DNA from 4 places in the Bacillus salitolerans genome. Region 1 is predicted to be linked to each of the others. Evidence: riboswitches for the same ligand, from Rfam matches in the RefSeq annotation. Region 1 holds a riboswitch; each other region holds the start of a gene.
The links. A riboswitch is a leader RNA that binds a small molecule or an ion and turns the genes downstream of it on or off. The one in region 1 is predicted to bind cyclic di-GMP.
Positions count from the first base shown of each region.

Region 2: it holds a riboswitch for cyclic di-GMP, as region 1 does, so the genes downstream of both, ACFSCX_RS15205 (HD domain-containing phosphohydrolase) here and ACFSCX_RS24410 (sensor domain-containing diguanylate cyclase) in region 1, are expected to answer to the same signal.
Region 3: it holds a riboswitch for cyclic di-GMP, as region 1 does, so the genes downstream of both, ACFSCX_RS09230 (diguanylate cyclase) here and ACFSCX_RS24410 (sensor domain-containing diguanylate cyclase) in region 1, are expected to answer to the same signal.
Region 4: it holds a riboswitch for cyclic di-GMP, as region 1 does, so the genes downstream of both, ACFSCX_RS15225 (STAS domain-containing protein) here and ACFSCX_RS24410 (sensor domain-containing diguanylate cyclase) in region 1, are expected to answer to the same signal.

Region 1 covers NZ_JBHUEM010000055.1:216,617-224,820, reverse strand. The annotation lists gene ACFSCX_RS24435 (M20/M25/M40 family metallo-hydrolase) at 1-1,453, shown strand, start outside; gene ACFSCX_RS24430 (hypothetical protein) at 1,687-1,911, shown strand; gene ACFSCX_RS24425 (NAD(P)-dependent alcohol dehydrogenase) at 2,240-3,208, shown strand; gene ACFSCX_RS24420 (DJ-1/PfpI family protein) at 3,318-3,926, opposite strand; gene ACFSCX_RS24415 (CBO0543 family protein) at 4,280-4,726, shown strand; gene ACFSCX_RS24410 (sensor domain-containing diguanylate cyclase) at 5,349-6,320, opposite strand; cyclic di-GMP riboswitch class I at 6,696-6,781, opposite strand; gene ACFSCX_RS24405 (hypothetical protein) at 6,892-8,204, opposite strand, start outside.
Region 2 covers NZ_JBHUEM010000024.1:105,615-113,818, reverse strand. The annotation lists gene ACFSCX_RS15220 (flagellar assembly protein A) at 1-281, shown strand, start outside; gene ACFSCX_RS15215 (STAS domain-containing protein) at 295-606, shown strand; gene ACFSCX_RS15210 (DUF5317 domain-containing protein) at 642-1,232, shown strand; cyclic di-GMP riboswitch class I at 1,313-1,398, shown strand; gene ACFSCX_RS15205 (HD domain-containing phosphohydrolase) at 1,633-3,747, shown strand; gene ACFSCX_RS15200 (PP2C family protein-serine/threonine phosphatase) at 3,840-4,604, shown strand; gene ACFSCX_RS15195 (hypothetical protein) at 4,699-5,280, opposite strand; gene ACFSCX_RS15190 (hypothetical protein) at 5,258-5,479, opposite strand; gene ACFSCX_RS15185 (DUF4395 domain-containing protein) at 5,601-6,014, shown strand; gene ACFSCX_RS15180 (diacylglycerol kinase) at 6,307-7,215, shown strand; gene ACFSCX_RS15175 (hypothetical protein) at 7,354-7,635, opposite strand; gene ACFSCX_RS15170 (efflux RND transporter permease subunit) at 7,999-8,204, shown strand, end outside.
Region 3 covers NZ_JBHUEM010000011.1:38,890-47,093, reverse strand. The annotation lists gene secA (preprotein translocase subunit SecA) at 1-575, shown strand, start outside; one part of gene prfB (peptide chain release factor 2) at 665-736, shown strand; one part of gene prfB (peptide chain release factor 2) at 738-1,766, shown strand; cyclic di-GMP riboswitch class I at 1,880-1,962, shown strand; gene ACFSCX_RS09230 (diguanylate cyclase) at 2,156-6,586, shown strand; gene ACFSCX_RS09225 (YitT family protein) at 7,022-7,891, shown strand; gene cccB (cytochrome c551) at 7,960-8,204, shown strand, end outside.
Region 4 covers NZ_JBHUEM010000024.1:114,047-122,250, reverse strand. The annotation lists gene ACFSCX_RS15240 (response regulator transcription factor) at 1-1,964, shown strand, start outside; gene ACFSCX_RS15235 (hypothetical protein) at 2,388-2,624, shown strand; gene ACFSCX_RS15230 (EAL domain-containing protein) at 2,686-6,048, shown strand; cyclic di-GMP riboswitch class I at 6,107-6,191, shown strand; gene ACFSCX_RS15225 (STAS domain-containing protein) at 6,307-6,618, shown strand; gene ACFSCX_RS15220 (flagellar assembly protein A) at 6,659-8,204, shown strand, end outside.

The DNA.
Region 1 (8,204 bases):
GCTTGCCTTTGTGAAGGGGACAAAAGGGACAAGTAATAAGACTGTGATTTTAATGGGACATATGGATACCGTCGGAATTGATGACTTTAATCAGCTAGCAGACAAAGCCGTGCATCCAGACGAATTACTTGAGGCGATTCGAAGAGAATCGTTACCAGACGTGATTAAAAAGCACGCAGATAGCGAGGATTGGATGTTTGGCCGTGGTGTATTAGATATGAAGAGCGGACTCGCCAGCCATATTTATCTATTAAAATATTATTCCGAGCACCCTGAGGAACTAGACGGAAATCTTGTGCTCGTAGCTGAATGTGATGAAGAGGATAGCTCACATGGAATCCTTTCTGCACTTAAGGATTTAAAAGCGTGGAAAGAAGAGCATCACTTTGATTATGTTAGTGCCATTAATGCAGACTTTGTTTCACCTCGTTATGAGGGAGATGAAAATCGTTACATCTATAAAGGAACCGTCGGAAAATTACTTCCTTCCTTTTTCATTACAGGAGCTGAAACTCATGTTGGTTCTTGCTTTGAAGGATTAGATCCAAACTTCCTTGCTGCCGAGCTTACAAGTCGAATTAACTATAACCCGGACCTAAGTAATGAAGCATATGGGGAAATTACGGTTCCGCCTGTTTCCTTAAAGCAAACAGATTTAAAGCCTTCATATACGGTCCAAACAGCTCTATCTGCGTATGTGTACTATAACTTCTTTATACACTCCTGGTCACCAAAGGAGGTTTTGGAGAAGTTAAAAACCGAGGCTCATGCGGCTTTTAAAAAGGCGCTTGCATTGTATAATCAACGCTACCGAAACTACTGTGAGATAAGTGGTGAACCGTATAAGGAGCACCCATGGAAGCCTAGAGTGTTTATATATGAGGAATTTGAGCAAATGCTCATTTCCACTCAGGGCACTCCATATATTGATCATATGAAAGAGTTTAAGGAGCAACTGCTTCTTGATTCTACATTAGATACCCGAATGTTTGCTGCAAGAGTGGTGGAAGAAGCGTGGAAATGGATGCCTGACAAGAGTCCAGCCATGATTCTATTCTACTCATCACTCTATTCCCCGCGCATTGAAATAAGCGGGAAAGATGACAAGGAAAAACAGTTATTAGATGCACTCGAGGTTGCCGTAAACGAAATTCAACCAACATACGATTATCCAATTGTGACAAGGAACTTTTTCCCTTACATTTCAGATATGAGCTTTGTAGCTCTAAGCGACGATGAACAAGGGATAAAGGCTGTTTCTGATAACAACCCTGGCTGGGGTACTAAGCATTACGTGAATTATCAAGATATCCGGGATATTAATGTACCCGTTATTAATATTGGTCCGTACGGGTTTGATGCTCATAAAAAATATGAGCGAATGGAAATTACGTATTCTACTGAAGTCGTTCCTAACCTTACGAACCTTGTGATAAAGAATTTGTTACAGTAAGTACTCAATTTCGATAAACTAAGTAAACGGCGATAACAGGAGGCGACTTGTCCTGTTGTTTTCGCCGTTTACTAGTTAAAATCCTTATTTTAAGATCATTTACTCCCCTTCCATTTTCACTTAGGAAACATGATATAGTCTATTTAGCTACAAAGTTACTTAAGTATTCAAATTGAAACCATTTCTTCACCTAGCCGTACATACTATTAGTTCAATAAAAAGGAAGGATGTATATGACGGTATTAGTGATGCTTCCTGCGTTTATTCCTGTCCTACTCGGTTTAGCAGGGTATTTTATAAGTAAAAAAATACAGGTGGGTTTGCTTGTGTCAATCGTTAGTGGTATACCCGTTTTCTTAACTTATGACCACTTAAAATCCATTTGGACATTATTACTAGCACTATTACTAATGTGGATGGTCATCTGTTTGTTTATGAACTTTAAGGCAAGAAAATAATCGCAATTTGATGAATTAGTAAGTTCACCAAACAAATAGTCTAACCAGGTAAAGGGATGTTTATTAAGGGATAGGACTTCATCTTCATCACTAAGACCCGTCATTGTTACTTCCAACATTCCAATACACTATTACGTCATTTCATTTGTAATACTTTCATGAAGATCCAATGAATAATGAATCTATTTATCTTCAAGTTCGTATAAATACCTAGATACTACTATACCTCAGTCATAGCCAAATTTAGATTTTGCTTAACAGTTCACACAATACCATCTAAATGATATGGTATTGGATTTGAATTGAATACAATAATGGAGGAGATTTTATGAAAGCGATCGTTTATCAAAAGTATGGTTCACCTGAAGTCCTAAAATTAAAAGAGATTGAAAAGCCTGTACCTTCAGAAAATCAAGTGTTGGTAAAGGTTCATGCTGCATCGTTAAACTTTGGAAACGTAGTTCTTTTGAAAGGTGAACCTTTCTTAGCTCGCTTCGCTTTCGGACTCCTAAAACCAAAATACTCCATTCCTGGAGGGGATATCGCTGGACGGATTGAAGCTATTGGCAAGAATGTTAAACAGTTTCAAGTCGGTAATGAGGTGTTTGGTGACCTTTCTATTTGTGGCTGGGGAGGATTTGCTGAATACGTAGCTGTCCCTGAAGAAGCTCTAGTCCTAAAACCATCCAGTATTTCTTTCGAGGAAGCAGCTGCTACGCCAATGGCGGCTGTTACTGCCTTACAGGGTATACGAGATAAAGGTAAGATTCAGCCTGGACACAAGGTATTAATTTACGGGGCTTCTGGTGGTGTTGGTACGTTCGCGGTACAAATTGCAAAATCATTCGGAGCTGAAGTAACAGGGGTGTGTAGCACAAGAAATGTAAACATCGTGAAATCAATTGGAGCAGATCATGTCATTGACTATACAAAGGAGGATTTTACTCTTAAAGCTGAGCATTATGATCTTATTCTCGGCGTGAATGGATCTCGCCCCCTTTCAGTTTACAAGCGTGCATTAAAACCAAATGGCACATTTATTCACGTTGGGGGATCTGGATCACAACTGTTTCAAACGTTAGCTTTCGGCCCTATTATTTCAATGAGTGGAACAAAAAAAATGAGTAGCCTGTTGCAAAGAGCAAACCGAAAGGATTTACATGATATAAGTGATCTACTTGACTCTGGAAAAATAAAACCAATCATTGATAGACGGTATAAATTAAGTGATATAAAAGAAGCCTTTAATTATTTTGGAGAAGGGCATGCCCAAGGAAAAGTGGTCATTACGGTTTAATTGGTTTGATATTAAACCTTCAAATAGAACAAAGAAAAAACAGGCTGCGATCCTTCTCAGTCTGTTTTTTGAGGACATTATTGCTATCGCATTAGATAGAGAAGATTTATTATGGATAGTTTTTCCAGATAACCCCTCTTCGTTCATATTCCATTCGACTTTCGACAGCTGCTGCAATATTTGCCCCTGCGAATCTTTCAATGATCCATAATGCAAGATCAACACCAGCTGTTACTCCTCTAGAGGTTATTACATCTCCACTATCCACAATTCGGTTACTAATCAATTCTACGTCATATCCCCTTAACTCTTCTTTTGCCAGATAGTGCATACTTGCTGTTTTCCCTTTCAAAATACCAGAAGAAGCCATTAACATGCCACCTGTACAAACCCCGGCTACAATTGTCCCCTTTGAATGAAGGTCATAGATTAATTGAGGCAAGTTCCCCTTCTCTGCTTCTTTTCTTGCTCCAACATCTGATCTGTGGTTCCATCCTCCACCAGGAATGATAAGTAAGTCAGGTCTATTCTCTACTCGCAAAATATCATTCGCTTTTACGATTAACCCAAAGGATGAAATAATGTCAGTCTTTTCTTCATATGAAACTACTTCAACGTCAAAACTAGCACCACATTCATTTGCTCGTTTTAGAACCTCAAAAGGTGCTAGGGCGACTAACTCTCCAAAACCATCAAATAATACAATTTGTATGTTCAACTTGGTATCCCTCCTTACTCTTCCATAATGATAGTTATTTTTTTCTGAATCAATTTCTACTCACAGTTCTAAAATTATAATAACTTACTAGAAGCGATCATAAAAGTTGAATAAATTTATCATATTCTATAAGTAATTCTTATATTGACTCACTAATTTTTATAAAAGCCATTGCTGTTTATCTTATGCTAATTACACTCTTTAGCAGCAACATTACCGATACATTTACTTACCACTCATAAAAAAATTCTCTGCATGGATTTTACCTCGAACTGCAAAAATCTAAGAATGAGATAAAACCATTGGGGAAAATTAAGTAGGAAATGCTCACAGCTTATTGAAAGGATTATCAGATGAAATTCTTAATTTTCTCATGCATTTTGTTTATTATGGTTGCTTATTGGATTCCTAAAAATCTTTCTAAACCTGAAATTTACGCGATTTCAAACTTTTCAATTTTATTAGGATTTGTAACAGATATTACGTTTGACCTTAAATATAATTGGTATGGCTATTTTACTTCAGGCGTCCAATTTGCGGGGTTTCTACCTATTCTAATACTCTTTCCAACATCAGGTGTTATCTTTATGAACTTCTATCCAAGTAATCAATCACTAAAAAATAAATTACTCTATATTTTTTTCTGGACTATTTTCTGTTTGATTTTTGAATTTCTTTCTATACTGTCAGGGTATTTTTATCACAATGAGTGGAGATATTGGTACTCGGCTATTACATATCCATTTCTATTTCTTCTGCATTTATTGCATCTTACATTTTTCAGAACGTTGAACAAATAAAGTGAAACTTCAATCAGTGGGGGTGTTCCTCATCCCCAACTGATTGTTAGCCCCGGCCCACACTGTGGGTCACACTGACATTGCCACAGAAGGTGGCGACTTTAGTCTTGTTCCTATACAGGGTTATTACTGGCGCTTATCCGCCAGTTGGAACCGGATAAAAATCATGGAATTCAGTGCCTTGAGAGGAGGCTCTTTACTGCTAATGAGCCCAACTCATAATCGAGAGGAATTGTTCGTTTCTTTGGTAATTGATGTGTTCAGATTCAATGGCCATTACTGGCATACCAGAATCAAGGCAATACTACATTAAGGCATTAAGATCATCATTTAGTTCCATTTCATCTACTACAACTTTCTCTAAAAGCCACGATAGAAAGTTTGTGTAAACCAGCTTTTGGAAGAACAAAAGGCTTAGTGCGCCCCGTTTAGCCTAAGGCAAAGCAAATGTTCTGTCATGAAAAAATAAGGTGGTTTTCCCTTTTAGTCATAACAGGTTATTTGACCTCGAGTGGCTGGGAGCTGGATTCCAAGTTACTAGCCCATTCTCTTGCTGAAACCTTTCTTAATAATTGAAAAAAGCCTAAATCAAATATGATTTAGGCCCAGATTATCGTACTTTCTATTCTAGGATAGGTGGAGTATCCACCATTTCCTTCCGTTTCTTTTTCTCTGCATACATGTTCGAATCCGCTTCTACAAACAAGGAGCTCATGTTTCCTAATGAATGTTCTGCATGAGCATAGCCTATCGATGCTTTAATGTTGATTGTTGTGCTTTTCTCATTAAACACTGTTAGTTCCTGATGGATTTTTTTTATGAATGCTTGCACGTAGCTTTCTGGCTGATCCTCTATTAAAATAGCAAACTCATCTCCGCCAATTCTAGAAACAAAGACATGCTCATCGGAAAATTGATCTAATATTCTCGCTGTCTCTTTTATCAGGATATCCCCAGTCTTATGGCCATATTGATCATTAAATACCTTTAATTCATCTAAATCACATAGGATGATACTAGACGGAACATCCCGCTGTTTGTTTAGTCTTTCCATTTGCTGGTCAAAATAACTTCTATTGTAAATACCTGTCAAAGTATCATGTGATATTCTAAACTCCAGATCTTTTTGAAGTTTAATTTTGTCGTCAATATTTCGGATAATACCTTGGATAGCCACAAACTCACCATTTTTATAAATTGGTGTAGCGTACTCTTCGAAATATATATATTCCCCTTCTTTATTTCTCCATCTTTGGATAATGGGCTTGCTGTAGTCGGCATGGCCATATATTTTATTAGATACAATTTCATAATCATCTGGATGAACAAGATCAAAGGGAATATTAGGATTCATCAAGCTTTCCCCGACTATCCCCTCCCCTAACACCTTATCTATAGAGGGACTTATATATTTAAATTTCCGTTCGGGCTTTACTTGATAATAATAGATAATATCTCTAGAACTCTCTACTAAATTATAAATTCTCTTCTCATTTTCCTTTCGTTCCTTGACCCTCATCCTTACGATTTGTTTATACGTTTTTATGCTGAGGATCCCAACAAACAAACCTACTAAAAAACTAATGAATTCCATCGTCATCCTCCATTATCTTTTCTGATGACTGCATGAACAAAGAGCGAGAACATAGAACAAAAGGCTCAGGGCGCCCCGTATAGCCTCAGGCAGAGCAAATGTTCTGTCATGAAAAAAAAGGGTGGTTTTCCCTTGTATTCATGACAGGTTATTTGACCAAGGAAAAAGTGATACTTCTTTTTCCCTCGAGTAAGATGAAACGGCAAAGATCGTCGCCAATTCATCTTGGCTGGGTGCTGGAGCTAGATTAGCCGAAACATTGTTGTATAAACTAAACACCAGAAACTTATTTTACTTTAATACAGGAATGCTAGAATAAAAAATAGACTAACCGATTACCGATTAGTCTATTCAAATAGACGAATAGTTCATTCTATCGGTAACTGGCTGGCATAATCAAACCGATGTTAGCCCCTTTAGCTTTGCGTCTCCACCTTTCGATGGGTTTGCCTTTTATCAAAATATTCAGTACTTCAATGCTAGTATATAGGTCTACAATCCTAAAGTCAATGTAAACGCTAGTATAATCACCGGAATATAGGTAGGGAATATGGACTATATACGTTTATTGTTACCAAATTAACAACGAAAGAATAGTTGATACAACCAACCCCGCCATTACAGGCCAGAAATTTTTCCGAACAAGATCCATAACTGGTACTCCGCATAATCCAGCTACTGCCACAAGTGATGACCAAGCGATTAAAGTTCCTCCACCTGTCCAGATTGATCCCATTTGACCGATTGCAGCAAGGGTAGATGGATCGATGGAATTGGAGGCAAGCGCTCCAGAAAGTGCACCAGTTAGAGGTAAACCAGAAAATCCTGAGCCATCGAGACCCGTAATAATTCCAATGATCAAAATTCCAAATGCTGAAAGAACCATGTTTTCTGGTATGACCGTTTGACCTGCTTGAACTAAATCGAATAGGAAGGCAGGTGGTGTAGCTTCACCGAGTGATAGGATGCTTCCAGAAAAATCACCACTTCCTAAGAAGAAAAACCCAGCAATCGGAATTACCGGTCCCATCGCTTTAAAAGCAAACACAAAGCCTGATGTAATGTGCTCACTAATCCGATCTAACGCTTGAACTTTACCGTACGTTACAGTAGCTAGGCTAAGGAGTAGCACGGCCACTCCACCGATGAAGGCCGCACCATCTCCCCCTTCGAATCCTCCCATTCTTCCTCCGCTCACCTTTGTTGAAATCATATAGATCATGACCCCAAGCATTGAAAGCGGTACCAATACAGCAAACACCTTGCTCCACACGGTTTGTTTCGCTTCGTCTTGCTTGGATTCATCCGATGATCCTTGAAGCGTCTTCAGCTCCGTTTCGATTACGGGATCCGTCGATTTCCTCATTTGTTTCCTTACACCTAAATAACCTAACAGGATAGCTGTTCCACCAGATATAAGAGATAGGATTAACGCTTTGTCAGCTACTAATGCTGTATCAATCCCAGCTGCTTTTGCACTCAAGCTTGGCGCAATTTGCATGACGTAATCCGATGAAAGAGCCATCCCTTGACCGGCAAGAGCAACAGCCATTGCCGCTCCCATTAGCGGTAACCCAGCTCTAACTGCTGCTGGTACTAACAGCGCACATATGAGTGGAACAGCAGGTGTCGGCCAGAAAAATAATGAAATCACAAATGTGACGGCTATCAAGACAATATAAGCAATATGCCCATTAGTCATGACCTTTTGGATAGGGGCAATCATTTGATGGTCAGCACCTAAATCCTTTAATGAATGAAGAAGGGCCACCATAAACGTAATAATTAAAAAGATACTAAACAATTCTTTTGCCGCAGTTAAATTGGCATTAAACACAGAGGTGAACCCGCTGATGACACTTCCTTGGTACACCCATGCGACAA
Region 2 (8,204 bases), on a different contig from region 1:
GTACACACTCTACTATCCATGCAGGTGGTAGTTTGAAAGTTAAAGGTGCTCTAAGAGGTGGAGAGGTTTATGGAAGACTAGGTGTTGATATCAATGAAGTTGGTGCTGAAAGTGGTGTTACAACCTTAATATCTGTTCCAAGTGATCAAACCATAAAAATAAATAAAGCAATGGAAGGTACTACAATCAAAATTGGAAAGTCTAAATACACCTTTCAAGATGTCACCTATGAGGTTGTTGCCTACCTGGACAACGAAGGGAATATAGCGTTTAAATCATAAAGGGGGAAATCGAATGTTAAAGTACTCATTGCTGGAACAAGAAGATGGAGTAAGGGTGGATCTAGAGGGAGATTTGGATATTGAAACTACTGAGATTATAGAGGAAGAATTAACCCCAAGTCTCCTTACGTATCGTTCAGTTGTATTCAATTTTGAAAGGGTACCATTCGTAGATTCCTCAGGTATTGGACTTTTGTTGAAAACCATCCAACTGCTGACAGACCAAAATATTAAGGTAACTATCACGAATGTAAATGAGGATGTGGCGATGGTTTTCGATATACTCCAAATATCAGATATTGTTGGAGAAGATGTGTTTGTTTAGGAATTAGTATCTTCTATAAGAAAAGGAGGAATTAGATGATTTATGAATATCTGTTCCTAGCCATACTATTTGCATACTTACGTGCAAAGTCATTTGACCATTTATGGGAGGTTAAGATTAAAGCTCCTTATCTCATATTAAGCTGCTTTGTCCTTCAACTCATAGCCATGTATCTTTATGATTACTCAGCATTTACAAAGTGGTTTTCTCTATTTATCGCAGCTTCATATCTCCTGCTTTCAATAGGGGCGTTGATCAATAAACATTTACCGGGTTTTATACTTTTCTCCGTTGGGATGTTTTTAAACTTCCTAGTCATTATCATAAACGGTGGAAGGATGCCGGTATCTAGCAAAGCATTAGAAGCGGCAAACCTTTCTCATTATATAGAAATTCTTGAATCAGGCTATCGAAAGCATCAATTAATCAATGAACATACAATGCTACCTTTTCTAGGTGATGTTATTCCACTTCACTTGCCTTATGCATTATTTGATAAGGTCATTAGCATAGGAGATGTCATTATTACTTTTGGGATGTGTATCTTCTTTTTTTATACCATCACTGGAATAAAAAGCTACGTTGATATCTTCCACAAAAACAAAAAAGGGCTAGAAATTGATTGAATCTGACAAAGTAGGATTCAACATTAAAATTGGTTTCAATCTTGGGGCGTAGGATTTTCAAAGAATATAGATGTTTTTCTTATCGAAAAGGGCAAACTCGCTCGAAAGACGAGGACGCAAAGCTAGGGCCTAAAGAGGAAAATCTCAATGGCAGCCGGTTACCGAAGAAGGAGGTTGATCCCATGAAAGGTAAAGTATTTCTAATCATGGTTCTTGCTGCAATGGCATTATCTGCAGTAGCAGGAGTACCTTGGCGTCCATAATCATAATCTTTTAGATTTAAGGATTCAATAGCAGTACCTACGCCCCAGTTTTTATTAAAAAATAGATGTTTCTTGATTAATTTATTTGTTAAACCACAAGTTATTTCCTCATATTTTAAAAAAGGATGTGAAAGAAAATGCCAACCAAATTAAATGTATATATTAATTCAATAATATTGGTTGGTTTTACATTATTAGTCATATCCCTCCTTACAACCGATTACTCCCGTATTGAAGTCATTCTTGCATTAGGTATCTTGGCAGGGGTATTAGAGTATTTTTTAATTGAACTTCCCAATGGTACCTTATTTACTAGTTCTCAAACCTTTACGTTTATTGCTTTATTGTTTTATGGAGTGGAAAATGCAGTTGTAGTGGAACTCGTTATTTTCCTCTTAACTACAGCCTTATTATGGAAAAAAAGAAACATTAAGAAAAATTTGTTTAATTTGAGTCTATATATTATCTGTATTATTGTAGCAGGTTTGTTCTTTGAATGGCTATATGATCGCGAGAGTATTTTTCATTGGAAAACAATGTTGCTACTATTCGCTGTTATAGGAATACATTCTTTGGTCAACTATATATTGATTGCTGTTGTTTTTTCAACACTTAATAATAAACCTTACTGGGGAACCTTGTTAAATATTTTATTAGATGCTATCTATATGTTTCTTACGACATCTAGTATTACATTGTTCCTTGTCTATATTTACAGCTTAAAGCAACCACTCCTATTTTTTATTGTTACTTTCTTTGTTGTATTTTGCTATTTTCTACTTAGATACGCATTTGGTTTATTTATTAACCTTCGAAAAATCTTCTTATCAACAATGGAGAAATTTTCAGAAGTGTCAGAAATGAAATTGTTAATCAACCGTGGTCACTCTACGCGGGTAGGGAAAATGGCTAGAAGAATAGCTGAGGAATTAAAATTACCCATGGAGGAAATTGACTCAATTCATTATGCAGCCCTTTTTCATGACATGGGTAAGCTCCAATTAGGTGAAAAACTGTTTATAAAAAGAGGCCCTTTAACGATTGAAGAGGAAAGGGAATATAGGAACCATATTGAATTGGGTTCGAAGATGGTGAAAGAAATATCAGGGTTAGACAAAGCAGCAGAATATGTTTTCTATCATCATGAGCAGTGGGATGGAAATGGTTTTCCATATAATTTAGCCGAAGAAAGCATTCCTTTAGGCTCTAGAATCATTTCTGTTGCCAATGAGCTCGATCATCTTTTACTTGATCCAAAGATAAAAAATCCCAAAAAAGAGTTTAGTAAGCTTGCTGGGAATAAGCTTGATCCGAAGTTAGTTGAAGTAAGTTTAAATATATTTATGGAACTGTGTTTAGGTGAGTCGGTGGAAGAAGTTGTACATGAGAAGGAATCAGTTGAGAAAAAAGTAGATTCTAAACTTAGTCACAAACTTAAAGACTCTGAATTATTAAGTAAATTAAGTGTGACTCACCTTACATTCAAACATCAGGTTTTTATTGATGGAAAAGGTCAGGAAGTTAGTCTTGATATTGAACAAAAGTTAACTGTTCTCATTGAGAAGGTACAAGTGGAACAAAGAATCATCAGGGAAATAGTAGAAAATGAAGCTGGAAGACTTTATGACGTTTATTGTACTCAAGTGCCAGATGGATATCAGTTCTTACTTACTGATATAACCCCCATTTTTGAATTTGAAAAACAAAAAAATGAACAAGTCCAAACTTTGTATAGAGATGTTATCTTTTCTGTTACGAAAGGAAAAATGGAACTTATTGATATGAAGGAACTGAATAATATCGTTCAAAAACAATCAATTGGTTCATTGCCAATTGAAAAGAAAGGAGATGTCCCGTTAAGTAGACAATTAGTTCAGGAAATTTTAACCCAGTTAAATGTTCCTAGTAAGGTGGCATTTCAAATTTTACTTTGTACATCAGAAGTTGTGACAAATGTGATCAAGCATGCAACTTCAGGCTCAATACACCTATTCTATGAGAATGGGACACTTAAGATTGTTGTTCAAGACAAAGGAAGTGGAATTGATTTATCAGAGTTACCTAAATCCACTCTTTTAGCTGGTTATTCAACAAAAGTATCATTAGGTCAAGGGTTTAATCTCCTCATGAAGATGATGGATAAGGTGAAACTTTATACAAGTCCAAAAGGGACTACGGTTGTGATGGAGATGAATTTGGTAGAAATGGTAGGTACTGGGCATTTTTCAGAAAAAAAAATAGTTAGTGAGTAGAAGAAGGATTTCTTTCTCGGAAAAACATGGTATATTTTTAGTAGGTAAAAAACACTACGGGAAATTTACACGTGGGATAAAGGTGGGGTAGTATGAGTGTTCCCATTCTAAACGAATTGGATAAGACTTTAAAAAGAGAAATTAAACTAGCCAAAAATATCCAAACGAAACTACTTAATAGTACTCCACCCATCTCTTCAGGTGTAGAGGTTTCTGGAATATCGATACCCGCAAGGCTAATCGGTGGAGATTACTATGATGTATGCAAGTTGCCGGATGGCAAACTTAGGATGGTCATCGGGGATGTAATGGGTAAAGGGATCCCGGCTGCCATGCAAATGATCTTAATAAGAGGGGCATTTCGAAGTTTAGCACAGAAAGCAAATGATCCATCGGAAATGTTAACGTTAATCAACCAAGCTCTTTATGAGGATCTTCGGTCACTTACTTCGTTTGTTACATTGTTTTGTGCCGATTGGGATCCAGCTTCCAGCACCATCAGATATGCGAATGCAGGTCATGCATATCCTTTGCTAATGACAAGCTCTTCAACTAGTACGTTCCTAGAAAGTAAAGGAATTATGATCGGTGGTCTGCCCCATTATGAGTATGAGCAACACGAATTAATAATAGAAAAAGGTAGTTGTTTATTTTTCTATACAGACGGTATTATTGAAGCTCAAAATTCGGAGGGGGAACTTTATAATAAGAAAAGATTAATAAATCTACTTTCCAGAATACACACCCTTCCTGTTGAGGATATTAAAAATGGTGTTATTGAAGAACTACACTGCTTTACAGAACATCTTCAACAAAAAGATGATATTACGATGTTAGTTTTTAAATACAAGTATTAAAAGCAGACAGGACTAATCCTTGTTCTGCTTTTTTGTTTATTGCTAAAGCGTTGATTAAAGTTTATGTAAGTAAGAACCTATTATATGCAATGACCTAATCTACATCCTTTAATCTTCTCTTATCATAAGTACATTCATCCTCCGTACCAAAACCATGACCGTCTTCGATAATCGAGGAAACAGTCACATGAGTAGTGAGTGCAATTTTCCAATCTCCATTCTCACGGACCATTGCAATAAGAAAATAATTTGTCCCATCAATAAAGGACTGAGTTTGTTTATGTACTGTGTAGTTCACACCGACATAGTAGATTTTCTTATCCTTTGTAAAAAAATCCATATACTCACTTGGAACATAACTCAAGCCGTACTCATACGGTAGCTCTTTCCACATAACTAACTTCGCTTCCTTCAGATTATAAAGTCCTTTTTTCTCTCTAATATTATTTTCGTTTTCAAAAAATCCTTTTAATTCAACCCGTTGCTGCTCTATCCACCAATAGGGGGCTTCATCCCAGCGGTTGTGACTTACATCCTCGTAAAACTGGTGAATAACAGCTACTGGAGATAGGGTATCCTTTCCATATGCTATTTGGTAGGTCATGGCAAAAAAAAGTGCAATAAAAACCACCATCTTTGTATAAATAACCTCACTACCTTTCCTTTGTAGATCCAATTTGATCGATTTCCTTGAATGGAATCATATCAACTCTCTTATCATCGTCGTTATATAGCTGTATAAACTGTTCATCCATATTAAAAGAAAGGAGCCTTCCATATATTAGAGAGCGCCCAATCCTCTGCTTCATCGTCTCCACATAAATTAGTTCATTCGTGTTTATCCATGCTGAGAATTTTTTCTCCCATTGTTTCATAAGTTCCCTCTCTTGTTTGTTTTCGTTTTGATTAGTATAGACGAATATGAAAACAATATTTCATATGATTGAAAACCAACTAAATCACTTGGTATAATGAGCATAATAAGGAGGGATAGAATTGAATATACCGAAGCCTTTAGTCCAAATAAATCAATCATTCATTTTGATAACTGTTTTAATAAGCTTATTTTTCGGAAAACTATTATTACTTCTCCCTTTTGTAGCTGGAGTTATCACAGTAGTCACGAAACAAAATCCAGTTATGTTAATGGGCAAGGTGTTTCTAAAGAAACCATTTAATCAGTATAGACAAGAAGACCGTGAGCAGCAGCTATTTAATCAATGGATTGCAACAATCTGCCTGGGAATATCATTACTTGCGTTTACAATTAAATATACAGTGATTGGTTATATTTTCAGTGGAATGGTTATCATAGCTTCCGCGTTAGCATTAAGTGGTTATTGTATCGGATGTACCATTCGGTATCGATACTTAATGTGGAAACATCATCACGAGTTCAAATCAAAGTAAAACGTTCTTAATGGACGTTTTTTGTTTGCGAAAAGTAGAACAGGGAATAATGGTGAAAGTGGTTAAAAGTTGAAATGTATAAATTTTCCGTTATAATGAATAAGGCAAAACACTGGGAGATTAGACATAAATACATGAAGATCGGTCTATAACATTATGGAAAAGAATATACCTTAACTACTTGCAGTAGGCTTGTAAGACCGAAAGATTACTTTGACTCCCAAGCTAGCACCGTGAAAGACGAAAGTAAGATTTTATTTTAAGTTGATATAAAAGAAACAGGATGATGATAATGAAAAGAGCACGGATTATTTATAACCCAACGTCAGGAAGAGAATTATTCAAAAAACATTTACCTGAGGTTTTACAGAAAATGGAGATTGCTGGTTATGAGACATCATGTCATGCAACGACAGGTGCTGGTGACGCGACGAATGCTGCTCGCGATGCAGTAGAACGACAATTTGATGTTGTAATTGCCGCAGGTGGTGATGGAACGATTAATGAAGTGGTCAATGGTTTAGCAGAGCTAGAAAATCGTCCAAAGCTTGGGATCATCCCTGTAGGAACCACAAACGACTTCGCAAGGGCTCTTGGTGTACCGCGTACCATTGAGGAAGCGACCAACATTATATGCGAAGGTGCCACCCTTCCTATCGATTTAGGTAAGGTAAACGGACAATTCTTCATTAACATTGCAGGTGGTGGAAGGTTAACGGAGCTTACTTATGAAGTACCCAGCAAACTAAAAACGGTACTTGGACAATTAGCGTACTATTTAAAAGGAATGGAAATCTTACCTTCGATTAAACCGACCCATGTTGAAATTGAATATGATGGGAAGTTTTTTGAGGGAGAGATTATGCTATTTCTTGTATGTAACACAAATTCGGTCGGTGGTTTTGAAAAACTAGCACCTACTGCTTGTTTTAACGATGGAATGTTCGACCTTATCATCGTCAAGAAAACAAACTTAGCTGATATCGTGAGAATTGCATCACTAGCCCTTAAAGGTGATCACATGAACGACCCAGCTATCATCTATTCAAAAGCGAACCGTGTTAAAGTAAAGACAACTGAAAAAATGCAATTAAACCTAGACGGTGAATACGGCGGACTACTACCAGGTGAATTCATGAACTACTATCAACATTTAGATGTATTTGTATCCAACAGTAAAATCAATCAACTCTACTCATAAACAGACCATCCTTGGTCTGTTTTTTTTTTAGTGACAGTCACTTCCCGGTTTTTCTTGTTTCACAAAATATGTTTCACGGTTGTAGTTTTCCTGATAGATACTAAAAAGACATCCATAAAAGGGATGTCTTTTTAGTGGTTAATATTGGCCTTGCGGATAATATGGAGCTGGATACGTTTGTTGTGGATATGGTGCCGGATATGGATAAGGCGCTGGGTACGGATATGGAGCGGGATAAGCCCCAGGAGAAGCAGCTGCACCTAGTACTAAGCCAGTGGCAGTTCCTGCTGCAAATCCAGGATTATACCCCCATCCGTGATGCGGTCCCCAAGTTCCACCATGTCCCCATGTTGCATGTCCTGTCCCATGCCCCCAGCTTGCGTGTCCTCCGCCACCGTGTGGCCGATAATATGAAACCATTATTTTCACCTATCTTTCTTTAAACTTTCCTTATCATATGCAACTAGATTAAAAACGGTCTAACTTTTAACTAGTCCATACCACAAAAGTAATATGACGGTCATGTTTGAATTAGTTGAAGAAGCTTAAAAAGGAAGGCTTTGTTTTGTGTACGCTTCCTCTGAACAAAAAGCGAGTGGGAATATAAAAATTGTTTGACCAAAGAGGTAAAACACAAGGTATCGGTTTTTTTAGAAGGATGAGTCATTCGGAATTTATGACTAAGGATGTGACCGAATTCACTTATAATATGACTCTTAAATCAGCTATATTGTTTATGGAAAGCGAAGGGATAGTAAAAAAAGATGAGTAAGGAGAATCATGATGAATTTAATAAAATTTATAGTTAATCGAAAAATACTAGTTGGTTTATTATCGGTACTTGTCATCTTAGTGGGAAGCTATGCCGTATTCAAGTTAGATAAAGAATTAATGCCAGCAGTTTCTTTTGATAGTGCGTTTGTAGAAGTAAATGCAGGAGAAATGGCAGCAGTTGAAGTAGAGCAAACAATCACGAATCAGTTAGAACA
Region 3 (8,204 bases), on a different contig from region 1:
CTAACGAAGAGCCAGAAGAGTGGAATGTAAAGGCGATCGTTGACTATGTGGAGGCAAATCTTCTTAATGAGGGCGATCTTTCCGAAAAGGAATTGTCTGGAAAAGAGCCTGAAGGAATCACGGAGTTTATTTACGATAAAGTAAGGGCTCGTTATGATGAAAAGGAAAAGCAGCTCTTGCCTGAGCAAATGCGTGAATTTGAGAAAGTTATTGTACTCCGAGCTGTTGATAGTAAATGGATGGATCATATTGATGCGATGGAACAGCTTCGCCAAGGAATTCATTTACGTGCTTATGGACAAATTGATCCACTTCGTGAATACCAGATGGAAGGATTTGCGATGTTTGAAAGTATGGTTGAATCGATTGAGGAAGAGACCTCCAGGTATATTATGAAGGCACAAATTCGCAATAACCTTGAGCGACAAGAAGTGGCTAAAGGGCAAGCCGTCATTCCAAATGCTGATGGTCAAAAGCCAAAACGTAAGCCGGTTGTGAAAAGTGTTACAGTCGGGAGAAATGATCCGTGTATTTGCGGAAGTGGTAAAAAGTATAAGCAATGCTGCGGAAGCTAACATATTATAAGGATGGAAAGTAAGCTTATGTCGTATGGCATAGGCTTTCTTCACGAAATATATAGAAAAGGTTCTATGAGGTGAACACAATGGAATTAGTAGAAATCAGACATGAACTTGAAAAAATGGAAAAGCGTTTAGCTGACTTTAGGGGGTCTCTTTGACTTAGAAGAGAAAGTGGCACGTATTCGTGAGCTTGACGAACGAATGGTTGAACCAAACTTTTGGGATAACCAACAAGCCGCTCAAACCGTCATCAACGAGGCAAATGGGTTAAAAGATCTTGTGAATCAATTTAATGATTTAAATGATGCATATGAAAATTTAGATATGACATACGAGCTGTTGAAGGAAGAAAATGATGATGATCTTCTTAAAGAGCTGATTCAAGAGGTTAAATCTTTAACAAAGGAATTCAATGAATTTGAGCTTCAGCTATTGTTGAGCGAACCATATGATAAAAACAATGCGATTCTTGAATTACATCCAGGGGCTGGTGGTACAGAATCACAAGACTGGGGATCAATGCTCCTACGAATGTACACGCGCTGGGCAGAACGCAAAGGGTTTAAAGTAGAGACGCTTGACTATTTACCTGGAGATGAAGCTGGGGTAAAAAGTGTTTCGTTACTTATAAAAGGTCACAATGCTTATGGATATTTAAAGGCAGAAAAAGGTGTACACCGTTTAGTTCGTATCTCTCCATTTGATTCATCTGGACGCCGTCATACATCCTTTGTATCTTGTGATGTATTGCCAGAATTTAATGATGAAATTGATATTGAAATCCGCACGGAAGATTTAAAGGTTGATACGTACCGTGCAAGTGGAGCTGGTGGACAGCACATTAATACGACCGATTCTGCCGTTCGTATTACGCATCTTCCAACAAACACAGTGGTGACGTGTCAAACGGAGCGCTCACAAATTAAAAACCGCGAACGCGCGATGAAAATGCTGCAAGCAAAGCTTTATCAGAAGAAGATTGAAGAACAACAAGCTGAGTTGGATGAAATCCGTGGCGAACAAAAGGACATTGGTTGGGGAAGTCAAATTCGTTCATACGTTTTCCACCCATACTCGCTAGTTAAGGATCATCGCACCAATTATGAAGTTGGAAATACCCAGAGTGTGATGGATGGAGATTTAGATCCATTTATCGATGCATTCTTACGATCAAAATTAAAATAGACAGTCCCATAACTAGGATAAAACACTAAAATTGTTAATATTTAGTCGTTTTATCCTAGTGCTTTTTACGGAGATAGTATATAATGAAAAAAACGTTAGAAATGTCCGAAAACTCGATATAGAGGCAAACCATTCTAAAGGATGGGACGCAAAACTAAAGGGGCTAAATCATTAGATAAGCCAGCCAGTTGCAATCTAGTTCAGCAAATACCCTTTTTTAGGGTGTTTTTTTTCTTCTTCAAAAAATCAAATGATAAACTTCAATAAATTCTGTACATAAAAAATTAAGTAGTCTCATGCTGCCAAGAAACAAGGGACTAGCATAGTTTTGTGATAATTGATTTGGATTGTAATCTATAAATCTTATGATAGGACTGTGATGTGAAGTGGTGAGAATAGTAGATTCAAGTGAATACAAACTACTTAAGGAAGTAGAACACGACGATGGTTTAGGTAAAACATACACAGCTTTTGATAGGCAGCATACCCCACTTTTGCTTCATGTGATACCGAGTACGATGACTACCTTTATTGGCGAAGAACATATTAAACTCAGGTTAAAATCTCTTGCTCAGAGCCATTCGTCTTTTCTGCCAATTCGAAAGGTTTATTGTCAACAGGGCGAAGTGATAGTGGAGTATGAGAATCACCAAAATTTGGTCACTTTGCACGAATATATGAAAGGGAAGACGTTTAAGGATACGATTAGAATCCTTGAGAAAATAGCCATTCAATTAGAGGTTTTGCATCATGAAAGTGTAATACAAGGAGCGATTGTACCTAGTTACGTATGGATAACTGAAGGAAATGAAGTTAGATTTATGCCGCTTTATACACAATCACCATATGAACTACTTCACGGAATGCAAAGACCTCATTATCCTTATTTCGCTCCAGAGCTGTACCATTTAAATAAATTTGATATGCGTACAGATATTTATAATCTGGGGATTTTGTTTTATGAAATACTAACTGGCACAAATCCAAATAACATGGTGACAAAGCAGAATAATGTAACGATTGAACAAATGGATCTACCTTTTCATTTAAAGAAATTAGTTCTACAGATGATTCATAAACGTCCAGTTAGTAGGCTGCAATGGGTAGGACAAATAATAAATGAACTTCAAAGAATTCAAGGGAAGGATCATCAAGAAAGAAACTCAGATACATGCTTGTATGGCTCCCACTATTTATACTCGCCTGAATTTATTGGAAGAAAAGAAGAGTTACAGATTCTTTCAAAACTAAACCGTTCGATTATTGAAGGAAGGTCACAAAGTATTCTGATCAGTGGCCCAACGGGAAGCGGGCGCAAGCGCCTATTTTTTGAAATTACCGAAGACTTTTCAGGGCAAATTGATTATTATGTTTCAAGAGCAGATGACACTCCATATTCAGTCATTGAGCAGCTTGTGACAAAAATAATTAAAATATCGATTGCACGGCCGATTCTTCATCCTATATTAAATCATTTACCTGGTTTAGCAGAAGTATTTCCTAAACTGAAAACTGTTTATAAGCATCAGTTAGAGTCACAGGATTCACCAGCCTTCTCTTTACTCCAGACAGAACAGTTTCTTGTTGATTTCTTTATTGACTTTCTAACAATATCTGAAACGAGAATCGTGTTTGGTATTTACTCAGCTGAAAGGATGGATCCTTTTTCACTCTCGATATTAAAACGATTATTATCGTTAGAAGAAATTGTGTTAGGTGTAATTGGGATTGGTGAGGCTCATGAACTAGGTGAGCTTTATGAAGAAGGGATAGACCTTCAACCTTTACCGTTACGTGAGTATGCTCATTTTTTATTATCTATTTTTGGAAAGGCAAGCTTCTTACAAGAAAAATTAATAGAACGGCTGTACCACTATTCCAATAAGAATTTGACAAAGACAATAGAGCTTGTTCATTATTTAGCTGATACAAAGCAGCTGTATATTCAGCATTACAGCTGGCATTTAGTGGATAAGAACATCCGTGCTTTATCCTTACCACCATCTGATGAACTGATGATCAATCATAAAATACAGTTGTTATTAGAAGAGGAGAAACGAATCTATCAGGTTTTATCTCTTGTTCAAATACCTATCGTGAATCATCACAGCTTTTTATCGATGATTGCCAAGGTGGCGGGTGTTGAGTCTAGTGAAAAGGTGTTACAAGCGATAGAATCTATTCAAAAACAAGGCTTGTTGTTGAGATTAATGACGAATTATGAATTTCCATCACTAACGATTAGGGAGTTTGTAGAAAGTACGATTGATGAAACGAAAAAAGACTCCATTCATCACGAGCTTGCCATGCAGTTAATAGATGGAAGACACTACTCGATGGTTGCGTATCATTATAGTCAAAATGGAAATTGGAGAAAAGCAGCGCTCTTTTATTTAATCGAGGCAAGAAGAAGCTTTCGAGCTAGTCTCTATATAAAGGCTGTAGAAATGATTGAAAAATCTGTTCATATATATGAACAGTATCTGGATGGCATGCCACCCAAGGCAATGCTTCTTTTAATGGGGTATAGCTTCGAGAGATCAGGCCAATTGATGAAAGCCATTGAGATTTATAAACAGTTACATGAGCAATTCGATTCGATTAAAGCCCTTATACGACTAGGATTTTCTTGTTCGAATACGAAAAACTACGTAGTATTTGAGGAGGTAGAGGGGAAAATTGAACAGCTAAGTTTAGATGCTGGTATCCCGGTAAAGTATCGAATTGAGCTGAAAATTATTCTTTCAACCTGGAGTATTATTACAAAGCGAGATTTTACATTGGTAGAAGAATTAACACAGTTACAAAATACAGCAAGTGAATCTTTACGCAAGGAACTGGGTGTTAAAAATTATATCCGCCTTTTATATAATACACATAATATGCTCTATCACCAGAAAAAGCCATGGACTGAACGGGAACGGTTTATCTTAGAAGCTCAGTCGCTTGCTGAACAGCATGATCAGAAATTCCTGTTAAGTGGAATCTATAATATTATCGCAATTGGACTCATGGATGAGGATTTATTGCGAGCGAAGGATTTTTATTTTAAAGCAGTAGAAATGGCTAAATTACTTGGTGATAAACAGAATGAAAAAGTTGCCAAAGAGAATTTATTCGTTTGTTACAAGCTCTTAGGGGATATACCGAACTCATTTGAGTTTGCTGAAAAGGTTCGAGTGTTAGGAAATAAAATCAATCAGCCAAATGATACAGGTTTTTTAAGTGAATATATCAATCATTATCTCTTTATCGAAGACTTTCAAAATGCCCAAATCATGATTAACAAAGTAAAGCGAGAAGCGAAAAAGAATAAACAGATCAGTATTCGAAATCAAGTGTTTATTTTTCAATTCAAGCTATATGTTCAGCGTAATGACGTACATAAAGTGTTTAAAATGTGGCCAGCTGTGAGGCGGGTATGTGAAACAAACAATATGGTAGAAGAATTACGTGAACTGGAGTTCATGTATCTTCTATTTACAAAAGACTTTGGAGAGCTCATTCATAAGGTGAGTATACAGCTTGAATCATCTCTGTTAACTTTACAAGAACGAATTGAATGTATGATTTACAAAATTACAGCATTACAAGAAACGGCAAATTATGAAGAAGCGTTAGAGCTTACGAGAGCGTTAGAGCAATTGATTTACAAAACGAAATATTATGGCTATCTAGGTCACGTTTGCTTACTAAGAGGGATGTTTTACAAAAAGCAAGAGCAATACATTCAAGCAAAAGTAAACCTGACTAGAGCAAAAAATAATTTCATAAAATTAACGAACGATGTCAAAGTCCAATTTGTTAATCAACAATTAGTAGAACTCCATGATAAGCTAGTAACAAACATTATGGCAGAGCATCAGCATGTAACCAATCTGCTAGTGAATTATGAGGTATTGTTTGATAGTGTAAAGCGGATTAATGCTTCCTTATCCCTTGAACAGCTTAGTAAAAATATTGCGATTGTCTTATATGAAAACTTTCTAATCGATCGCATCCATTTGTATACGACACGAAAAAATGGGAGAAAGCTATTATCCATCAATGAAAAAATTCAGTTAGTAGAAGCAAAAAATATGGAAGATGTTCTGGCTAGAATTGATCGCACCCGTACGTATTCTAGTTTCCAGGTCGACAATTCAACCTATGTCTGTTTTCCGGTATTTTCTGATAAGGATGAAGCCATCACCTTTCTTCTAGTTGAAAATTATACGATTCAATCTTATTTTTCAAAAGAAGAGCGATCCCTCATCGGAAATTTGTTAGAGCTAGTTACACCTAAAATTGAAAAGGTATTAGCCACTGAACAAGTTACAACTGACGATTTAACAGGGTTATTTAAACGAGATTTCTTTCTTGAAAAGCTAGGTTCCGAATTTAAAAAAGCGAAAGCTTATGGTACTCACCTTTCCTTTATCATGCTTGATTTAGATGATTTCAGTGAGGTGAATAATGTATTTGGCCATATAGAAGGTGACCGTGTGTTAAAGGAAGTTTCAAGTCAGCTTCGTCAATCCGTTCGAAACGGCGACATTGTTGGACGATATGGAGGCGAAGAATTTATCGTGATTCTTCCAAATACAAATGGTGAATCCGCTACATCTGTCGCGCATGATTTGCTGCGAGTTATTCATCGAATTGATATAGGAAAAGGGAAGCAGTTGACCGCGAGTATTGGGGTATCTAGTGTTGACAAGGATGAACCTGAGACGATGAAGGATTTAATATCAAAGGCTGACTTTGCCGAAATATTTGCTAAGAAGAATGGTAAGAACAGGGTCGTATGTTATTGGGACTTAGTCCCTGAAAGGCTGTGAGCAATCACAGTCTTTTTTTGGGGGGATAAAAGTTATATATCATAGTGGCTACAAGCCAAGGAGGCATACCAGGTTCTATGGGAAATAGTGAGAGCAGCACACCAGTGCACATAACAAAGGTGAGTGCAAAGGAAGCTTTGTGGCTATTTGAGTCTATACTTTTCTGTCATTTTACATAAACTAACAGTAATCTTTTTTAATACTTTACCACGTCAAACCGATACCGTTCACAAAATAATGAACCCGTGATATACTCACCTTCGGTTAGAAAAACAAAGACTAGAGCCGGTCAATATACCATTGGGCATGGCTTCGTTTTTTTGAGCAAAATTTACAATTTTAATCGTTTTTAGTAGAGAAAATTCAGAGCTAAAAACAGTGAAACCTTTTAATAGAGTTGAAACTCAATCTTAAAGGGTAATGCGGGAGGCTATCATGAATAAACGTAAAAGAAATACTGAAGGTTTAAGTCCGAACCTAGAGATGCTGCTAGAATACATATATGTACTAGTAGGATCAGCTATTGTCGCACTTGCCTTTAATTTATTTTTACTTCCAAACCGAATTGCATCAGGTGGAGTCAGCGGGATTAGTACGATTACGGATGCCGTTTGGGGATGGGAGCCTGCTATTGTGCAGGGTGCATTAAATATTCCATTATTTATTGCTGGGATTATGCTACTCGGACGCTCGTTTGGAGTAAAGAGTTTAGTTGGTACGATCATTTTACCGCTTGTTGTATACCTGTCGAGAAATATGGAACCGGCCACGACTGATCCACTTCTTGCTGCTTTGTTTGGAGGAATTGGGGTTGGACTAGGACTTGGAATTGTTTTTCGAGGCAAGGCATCAACTGGTGGTGTCGACTTAGCGGCACAAATCATTAACAAATACACTGGTTTATCACTTGGAACGTGTGTCGCGATGATAGACGGTATGATTGTAACAACAGCTGCGATTGTGTTTGATATAGAGTTAGGTTTATATGCATTAATTGCCCTTTTTGTTACAAGTAAGACGATTGATTTTGTCCAGGTAGGTCTAGGATACTCGAAAATGGCCATAATAATTACGAATAAGGAAGATGAAGTACGACAAAGTATTTTGACGAAAGTGGACAGGGGTGTAACCCGTCTTTCGGCATTTGGTGGATATACGGATGATGAGCGCCCAATCTTGATGTGTGTGGTGGATCAAACCGAGTTCACGAAATTGAAACAACTAGTAAAAAGCATTGACCCTGTTGCGTTTGTTGTCGTCATGAATGCTTCTGAGGTGTTAGGTGAAGGTTTTAAGCGCTCATAAAAAGAAGTAAATAATGGCAGATTATTATAAGATATGAATATAGAATTGAGTCTCTAGGAGGAATTAGCATGAGTAAGAAATGGATCGGTATTCTTTTTGGAGCGATGTTAACATTGTCAGCATGTGGTACGGGTGATACAACCGATCAGTTGGCAGGTGGAGACTCCGCAGCAACCGGTGGAGGAGAAGTAACCGCAGCCGAAAAAATTTATCAAAAAAGCTGTTCAACCTGCCATGGTGGGAAATTACAAGGTGGAGTGGGTCCACAGCTCACACAAGTTGGAAATAAATACTCGAGCGAGGAAATTTTAAA
Region 4 (8,204 bases), on a different contig from region 1:
CTAAAGAAGTTATTCTATCCTTTATAAATCCTCTGAACGCGATCAAACAGCCTGTTATGATGGACACGGAACTGGGATTAAAGGTTATTATTTCTCCTATTTGGATAAGGGATCAATTATCATATTTTATCATAGCTGGTTTTTTACTTGAAAGAACCTCTCAAGATTTAGTTATTCGTTCGATTGAGCAGAAACGCCTGAATAGGAAGTATATTGCCGAAATGATAGAAGCTATGGGAGAACACAACGATGAAGAAAAGAAGAAATGCATAGATGTAATCAATAAATTCACATTTTTAGTAGAAGACTATCTTACACTTCAACAGGATAAAAGCAAAACTGAACAACAGTTAGATTTTACAAAAGAAAGTTTAGGTGCTATCAGAATAGGAAATGCAACCCCCTTTTCCTTTTTTGATAAGCTCAATAGAGAGAAGAGCCAGATTGAGTTTTATGGACTAGCGATAGAAAATAAACATAAGCAATATGAGGTTACCTATACAACTAACAAAATAGATTGTTTGAAGGGTCAGACTTTTCTTATGGGAGAGGGTTTTTTAGGCCATATTATTGCCTCAAAGCAATTTCAGTTTTGGAAAAATACACAATTAGACCCTAGAGCTTCAATTTTTAAAAGGCAAGATATTAACGTTATTAGTTTATTCGGTGCACCCGTTTATATAGGAGACACTGTTAAGGGTGTATTCTTTGGGGGAAGTACAAAAACTGAACTCGATGAGGATCTGTCAAATACCCAAGGTATTATGAAGGCTGCGCTTATTAGCAATAAGCTAACCGTACAACAAGTACGGGCTAGCCTACAGAACCATCTGCTAGAATTGTCTACCTTTAATGAAGTATTTAAGGCAATCACCTCAGTGGAAGACATTAAAAGAGTTCTCTATATCTTAGTAGATATTAGTATCAATGTCATGCGTGGACCTTTTTCTTGTATTGTTTATAAGGGAAATGCTAATCAGTCAAAAGTAGATATTGTCTCTAGAGGTTTATCGGAGACCGAGATAAATAAATATGGATATGAAGTTGCCGTTAAAAACTTTTCCCACCCGGTTACAAAGGCAAAAACAAAGCAAGTAACGATAGGGAGGACTAGTTGGGGTCGGGACGTTCTGGAATTTCCACTACTCTTTCAAGATCATTTATATGGAGTATTATGTGTAGGGCTGAATTCGAAGGATGATGCAGAGAAATTTCAATCCTTCTTATCAAGTCTTTCCGTTGCAGGAGGTATTTCCCTTCACTTAAACAGTACTAGGAACAATATAATTGATGAAGAAAGCATAGCTTTGATGTTGAACAATATAGTAAAAAATCTTGATCCACAGAAATATGAAAAATTGTCCAAAATAAGTGATTTAGTTGAGAGTTTTGCACAATTCTTACAGTTGGATCACATTGAGTTACTAAAACAAGCATGCTTAGCGACCGTTTATGATTCTAGCTTACTTAAACAATTTATGAAAAACAACAAGCTATTAGAAGTGGTTGAGGATTTCAAGAGTGAAAACAAAGAAAGTATGAGAGTAGAAAGTGAAATCTTAACACTGGTCACTCATTTTGTTGAAGGAAATGAACAAATAGATTCATTAAAAAAGCTGGTCTCAATTGAAGAAAATCTAAAAAGTAAATTTATACTGTACCTGCAACAACAGCCAAGGATTGAATTAGAATTATCAATGAATCAAATTGATTTAATGGAAAAAACAACTATTGAAATGGATAATGAAGCATTAAAGCAGTCCCTAAATCTATCCACAAGAGAAAAAGAGGTGCTAAATTTAGTTTTGAAAGGGCATAGTAACCATGAAATTGCCCATACATTGTATATAAGCGAACATACCGTTAAGAACCATATGACGAAAATATTACAAAAGCTTGGTGTGGCTGATCGTGCACAAGCGATTGCGAAAGTATATCAAATGGGGTATGTGCCTCAAACCTAATAACTATATCAAATCCCGCGAAAGCGGGGTTTTTTATTTATGAATGAAGAATGTGTAGTTTTTTATACTACCTTATTACGTTGAATCTGGCTCCAGAGACGAGCGAGGAAGAGATTGTGACGATCTTTGCTTTCATCCTAGACGAGGTCAAAATAAGCTGTTATGAACAAACAAGAAAACCACCATTTTTTATGACAGAACATTTGCTTGTCGTGTCTTAACGGGGCAGTTGTACCTTTTTTTAGTATATAGGAAGTAGTTCCTATTCTATCGATACTGGAAATAAAAAACAAAAATGAGAGTTGATGGTGATATACGGATAAACAAATCTAGTAGAAAATTAGAGTGTAGCTTGAGAACAACAATAACAAATTAGTAATCTAATTGATAGATTGATTAGCATTACGAGAAAGGATACGTTCAATGAAAGATTATGAGCAGCTATTAGAAATAACAGAATATATCTTATTGTTGGTCTTAAATAACGTAATAGGAAATAGTAGTTTAGTAAAAAATTCAAAAAAAGAAAATAACAACGAAATAATCGAATTTTTGATAAAACAAAAAAAAGTGAAAATGGTAGTCATTAACGGAGTTATTTATTTTCAATATATTGAACCAACACAATCGGAACTGAGGATTTTTGACCTAATGGAATAACAACTTAGAGGGGTAGGTAAGTAGGAAGGTGATATATATAGGGAAGGAAGTGAAACTGATAATGTTTCAAGTGTTAAATGTTAATCAAGAGCAAATGGTACTTTTTGGGGTCCTCATACTATTCATCATCATCCTTGCCATATCCCTAAGTTATTCGGTCATAAAAAGAATGGAATCTATCAAACTAGTAAAAGAAAATACGGATAAGAAACAACTAGAAGAACAATTACTAGTCAGTGAACAAAGTTATCGATCATTATTTAACAATCATCCTGATGCAGTTTTTTCATTAGATTTAGAGGGGAACTTTAAAGAAATAAATCATGCTTGTGAAATCCAGTTTGGCTTTAGTCATTCACAATTAATGGGCTTAAATGTTAGAGAGATTATACACCCTGATCACTTGACTGAGTTTGTTAAAGTCTTTGAATTAACAAGTAGAAATGGAGTGATTCAAGATGTATGTATTCAAGCTATACAAAAGAATGGGACTATTATTAATAGCGAGACGAAGCTTCTTCCGATTCTATTGAAAAATGAGTTGGTTGGAGTATACGGAATCTCCAAAGATGTTACCGAGCAAGAAGAAAGGAAAAAAGTCATTAAATTTATGGCTTACCACGACCAGCTTACTGGTTTACCAAATCGTAATAAATTGAATAAGTATGTAAAAGAGAAGGAAGTAACGAAGAGTGAGTCATTTGCTGTCTTATTCTTTGATCTTGATCGATTTAAAGTCATAAATGATACGTTAGGTCATTCGATGGGAGATCAGTTGCTAAAGGAAGTAGCACATCGTACTAAACTTATAGTAAATGATGCTGGAATGGTGTTTCGACAGGGAGGAGATGAATTTATTGTCCTCTTAGAAAATGCTGATCGAGATAAGGCTGCACACATTGCTCAGTGTATTATTGACGTACTTGCACAACCGTTTCATATTTCAAATTATGAAATCTTCACCACACCAAGTATAGGGATAAGTATGTATCCTGAGGATGGACAGACCATTGAAACGATAGTGAAAAACGCGGATTTTGCCATGTATCAAGCAAAGAAGGCTGGGAAAAACACGTATAGGTTCTATTATTTGGATGAAGGGAATGCTCAATTAAATCCATTACTTTTAGAAATGTATTTGCATAAAGCACTAGAACGTAATGAATTGGAATTATATTATCAGCCAAAGATGAATCTTAAAACGGGAAGAATGATTGGGACAGAAGCCTTAATGAGATGGAATAGTCCTGAGCTTGGAATGGTCCCACCTAATTTATTTATACCTATTGCGGAGGAAACCGGATTAATTATACAGATGGGGGAATGGGCTCTCAAAACGGCGTGTTTACAAAACAAACATTGGCATGATAAAGGGCACACGGAAATGATTGTTTCTGTAAATCTTTCTCCAAGGCAATTTGCTCAATCAAATATTGTAAATATCATTTCAAATACATTAGTCGAAACAAAATTAAAACCGGAATTTTTAGAGCTTGAAATAACAGAAAGTATGACGGCAGATATTGAACGATCTATTGTAACTTTAGGTGAATTAAAAGCATTAGGTGTGAAAATAAGTATTGATGATTTTGGGACTGGTTTCAGCTCACTAAACTACTTAAAAGAGTTCCCTATCAACACGTTAAAAATTGATCAATCCTTTGTTCGGAATCTCAATCAGAATCCCAATGATGAAACAATTGTCAAAACAATCATTTCAATGGCGCATAGTTTAAATTTAAGTGTAATCGCCGAAGGAATCGAATCAAAGGAACAATTAATATTTCTTCAACAACACTTTTGTGAGGGGGGACAAGGATACCTTTTTGGAAAACCTGTACCATCTGAAGAGCTTGAAGGGATGTTAAAAGAGATAGGTGGAGCAGTAAGTAAATTAGGACTTCCTCAGACAACAAGCGGAGCAGAATGGTCTGAAGAGCTTGTTCGTTCAGCAAAAAGGGAGCTACAGGAGACAATCCGTCGTCAACAAGGGATGACATTCAAGGTCAAAAAGATAAATGGCCATTTTATTCATACATTATGTGATGGTGAGTTAGTATATCGATTAGGTTTTATTCCCCAACAAGTAATAGGAAAAGATTTATTTGAGATTCATCCATTGAAAATGGCAGAGGAGATAACTACTTATTATGAAAGAGCCTGGCATGGAGAGGATAGGGTATCTTATGAACAGGAGATAAATGCAATTACCTACTTGGTAGTTTTAAGCCCTGTAAAACGTGGTGGGATTGTGGACGAGGTTATCGGTTCCTGTGTGGATATTACCGATCGAAAAAAGATGGAGAGACATTTAAAGGAAAGTGAAAAACGCTACCGCTTAATCGCGGAGAATATGCCTGATCTCTTCTTTATTTGCAGTGTAAGTGGAAGGATAGATTATGCTTCTCCATCTTTTGAATGGATTATGGGAAGCCAGTTTCATTTGGAAGGACAGCTGTTTACTGAGTTAGTAGGCCCAGAGAATCAAAATCATTTCTTAAAACTATTCAATGAAAGTTATATGAATAAGGCTCCATGTCAATCAGAGTTTCAATTGGAAAAACAAAATAAGGAGCTTGGGATATTTGAACTCGTAATCTCGCCAGTATTTGATGAGGATAAAAAGGTAGTGCAAATGTTAGTCATTGGACGTGATATTACAGATAAGAAAAAAACCGAAGAAATGCTATTACAAAGTGAAAAGCTATCGATTGTTAGTGAGTTGGCTGCAGGAGTCGCACATGAAATTAGAAATCCTGTTACGTCTATCAAGGGATTTGTTCAATTGTTAGAAGAATCCTATGATCATACTTACTTCCCAATTATTAAAGGTGAACTTGAACAAATTGAAGAAATTATTAATGAATACCTAGCATTAGCCAATTTACAGTCACTGCTAATTCAACGTGTAGATATTACCGAGTTACTTCAGGAGGTTCTTGACCGTTTTACAGATAAATTAATCGAGAAAAGTATCCGCTATTCGATAGAGTCGAATTTGGTTGCTTCAATGCATGGAGATTTTAATCAACTAAAAAAAGTGTTTACTAATATAATTGAGAATAGTATAGAAGCCGTTGAAACTTATGGGGAAATTTGGATTAAATTAACAAGTAATGATTCTCATATCAATATTTCAATTACTGACAATGGAATAGGAATGGACGAAGAGCGGTTAGCGCGGTTAGGAGAACCTTATTATAGCTATCGTGAAAAGGGAATAGGAATAGGACTGATGAAATGCTTTCAAATTATTGGACAGCACAAAGGAACTATAACCTTTAGTAGTAAAGAGTATGAAGGGACAGTTGTTGAAGTAAATATCCCGAGGATAAAAGAGGAAAATAAGGGGAAAGGTACCAGAAATATGCCAACAACTGGAAATAATTCAGAAAAATTAGAAAAATTAATTGAAAAGGTTTGATTTACCACTAAAAATGATAATAAAACACCCGATAATAGTAGTAAATAAGAACTTATACCTACGAAAATGGCAAACTTATTGAAAGATAAGGACGCAAAGCCACGGGTCTAAGGCCAAAGTGCTAAGATCGCCGGGTTACCGAAAAGGATGGAATTGTATTCAGTTTATAGTGCTTTTGTACTATCTATTGAAGCCCCCCAACCTTTTGGGGGGCTTTTTATCATACGTAGAAAATCAAGGAGAATTGAGGTGAATACTATGGGACTATCCATTAATATAGACAGGAAGGAATCCGAATTAGTGATTCATTTGAAAGGAATACTAGATATTTCAACAAGCTATATGCTTGATGAGCATTTAAAGGAAATCGTAAGCCCAGAAACTGTAATCATTGATTTTAAAAACCTAGAATTTATCGATTCTACGGGGATCGGTTCAATTATAAATGCTGCCCATATCTCTATTGAAAAACACTTTACTCTCATTTTACAAGGTATGAATGAGTTTACGGATGAGGTTTTTGAAGAAATTGGTGTTTACCAAATTATAAAAGCCTTGCAAAAAATCTAAAGTATAACGTTGCACAAATTAACTGGATGGGAGGGTCATTATGCAAACCATCGTTGCGAAAGGAAAAGACGTTCAAGACGCTATCATAATTGGTTTAAATACGCTAGGAGTCAATAAAGATGAAGTGGATATTGAGATTATTCAGTCGAATGAAAAAGGATTTTTAGGTTTAGGGACAAAAAAAGCGGTTGTTAAACTTACGATTCAAAAGGGCCAAGAAAACCGTTCGAACAATTCTCATGACTCCTCACAACAGATATTGAATGATGGAGATAAACCGAGAGAGGAGGACCTTACAAAGGTCCTTCAACCTCAGGAAAAGGTAGATGATAGCATCCATACACTCGAAGGTAAAGTGTGGGTGAAGGATGGAAGGCTATATTGTAGAGATTCACCCACAAGGTTTCCTTTAGTGACAATCCAAGAAGGTCTACGTTTAATGAAGAATGGGCAATCCATAACAGAAGAGACAACGATTGTTTCTGAGGCACACCATTATGAAATTGAAGTGGATTCTCTGGAGGAAAGAGAAACAAAATGGTCCATTAAGATAGATAAGCAAGGGTTAATAGTTTTATTAACAGTTGAACCTGGTTACACAATCACCCGGAGTTTACAAGATGTCGTACCGGATTACCATATTGACGTTAAAGTGGACGAAAAGAAAGAAATCATAAACAGCTTAACTCAACATGATGTTATCAATGAGTTGAAATCGCTAGGTATTAACGAGGGTTACGATATAGAAGAAATTATAAAAGCAACGAGTGTGGAAGAACCGTCCACGTTCGAAATTGCAACAGGTAAAAGTCCAACAGATGGAAATGATGGATGGATCGAGTATTTGGTCAACCTTCAAGGTAATAATGAATTTCTTGAAAAAGAGGATGGACGAATTGATTATAAAGAAGTTCAAACCTTTCCAGCTGTGGATAGAGGCGCAGTGATTGGCATTATTCATCGCCCTATTCCAGGAGAATCGGGATATACAGTTCAAAACGAATTAATACCAGCCCCGAAGGTATACCCAGTGATTGTGAGACCTGGAAATGGAATTATCATTGAAGAAAATAAAATTGTGGCAACTGCGTCAGGGCGACCACAAGTGGAGCAAAGAGGAAAACTGATTACAGTAGCTGTTAAACCAAAGCTCGTTCACCAAGGAAATGTAGATTTGGAATCTGGAAATATTCGGTTTATAGGTGATGTAGAAATAGTTGGAGAAGTAAATAATATGGTTGTGGAAGCTGAAGGTGAAATTAATGTTCACAAGCTTGTTAATAAAGCAATTTTGACAACTTCTGGTTCCATCATTACGTATGGAAATATCGTTGGTTCAGAGATTTCAGCAGGGAAAAACAATATGTTACAGGTTGAGTTAGGACATTTGCTAGGGAGTCTCTATCAACAAACAGAAAAATTACTGAAAGTGGTCAATGAACTGATGCTGTCTCCAGCTTTTAAATCTAGTGATTTATCTAATGGTGGGTTAAAGCCGTTAATTCGAATATTACTAGAAAAGAAGTTTCAAAGCTTCCCATCCATAGCTAAAAAGTATGTAGAGGTTGTAAGAAAGGGAGAAACGT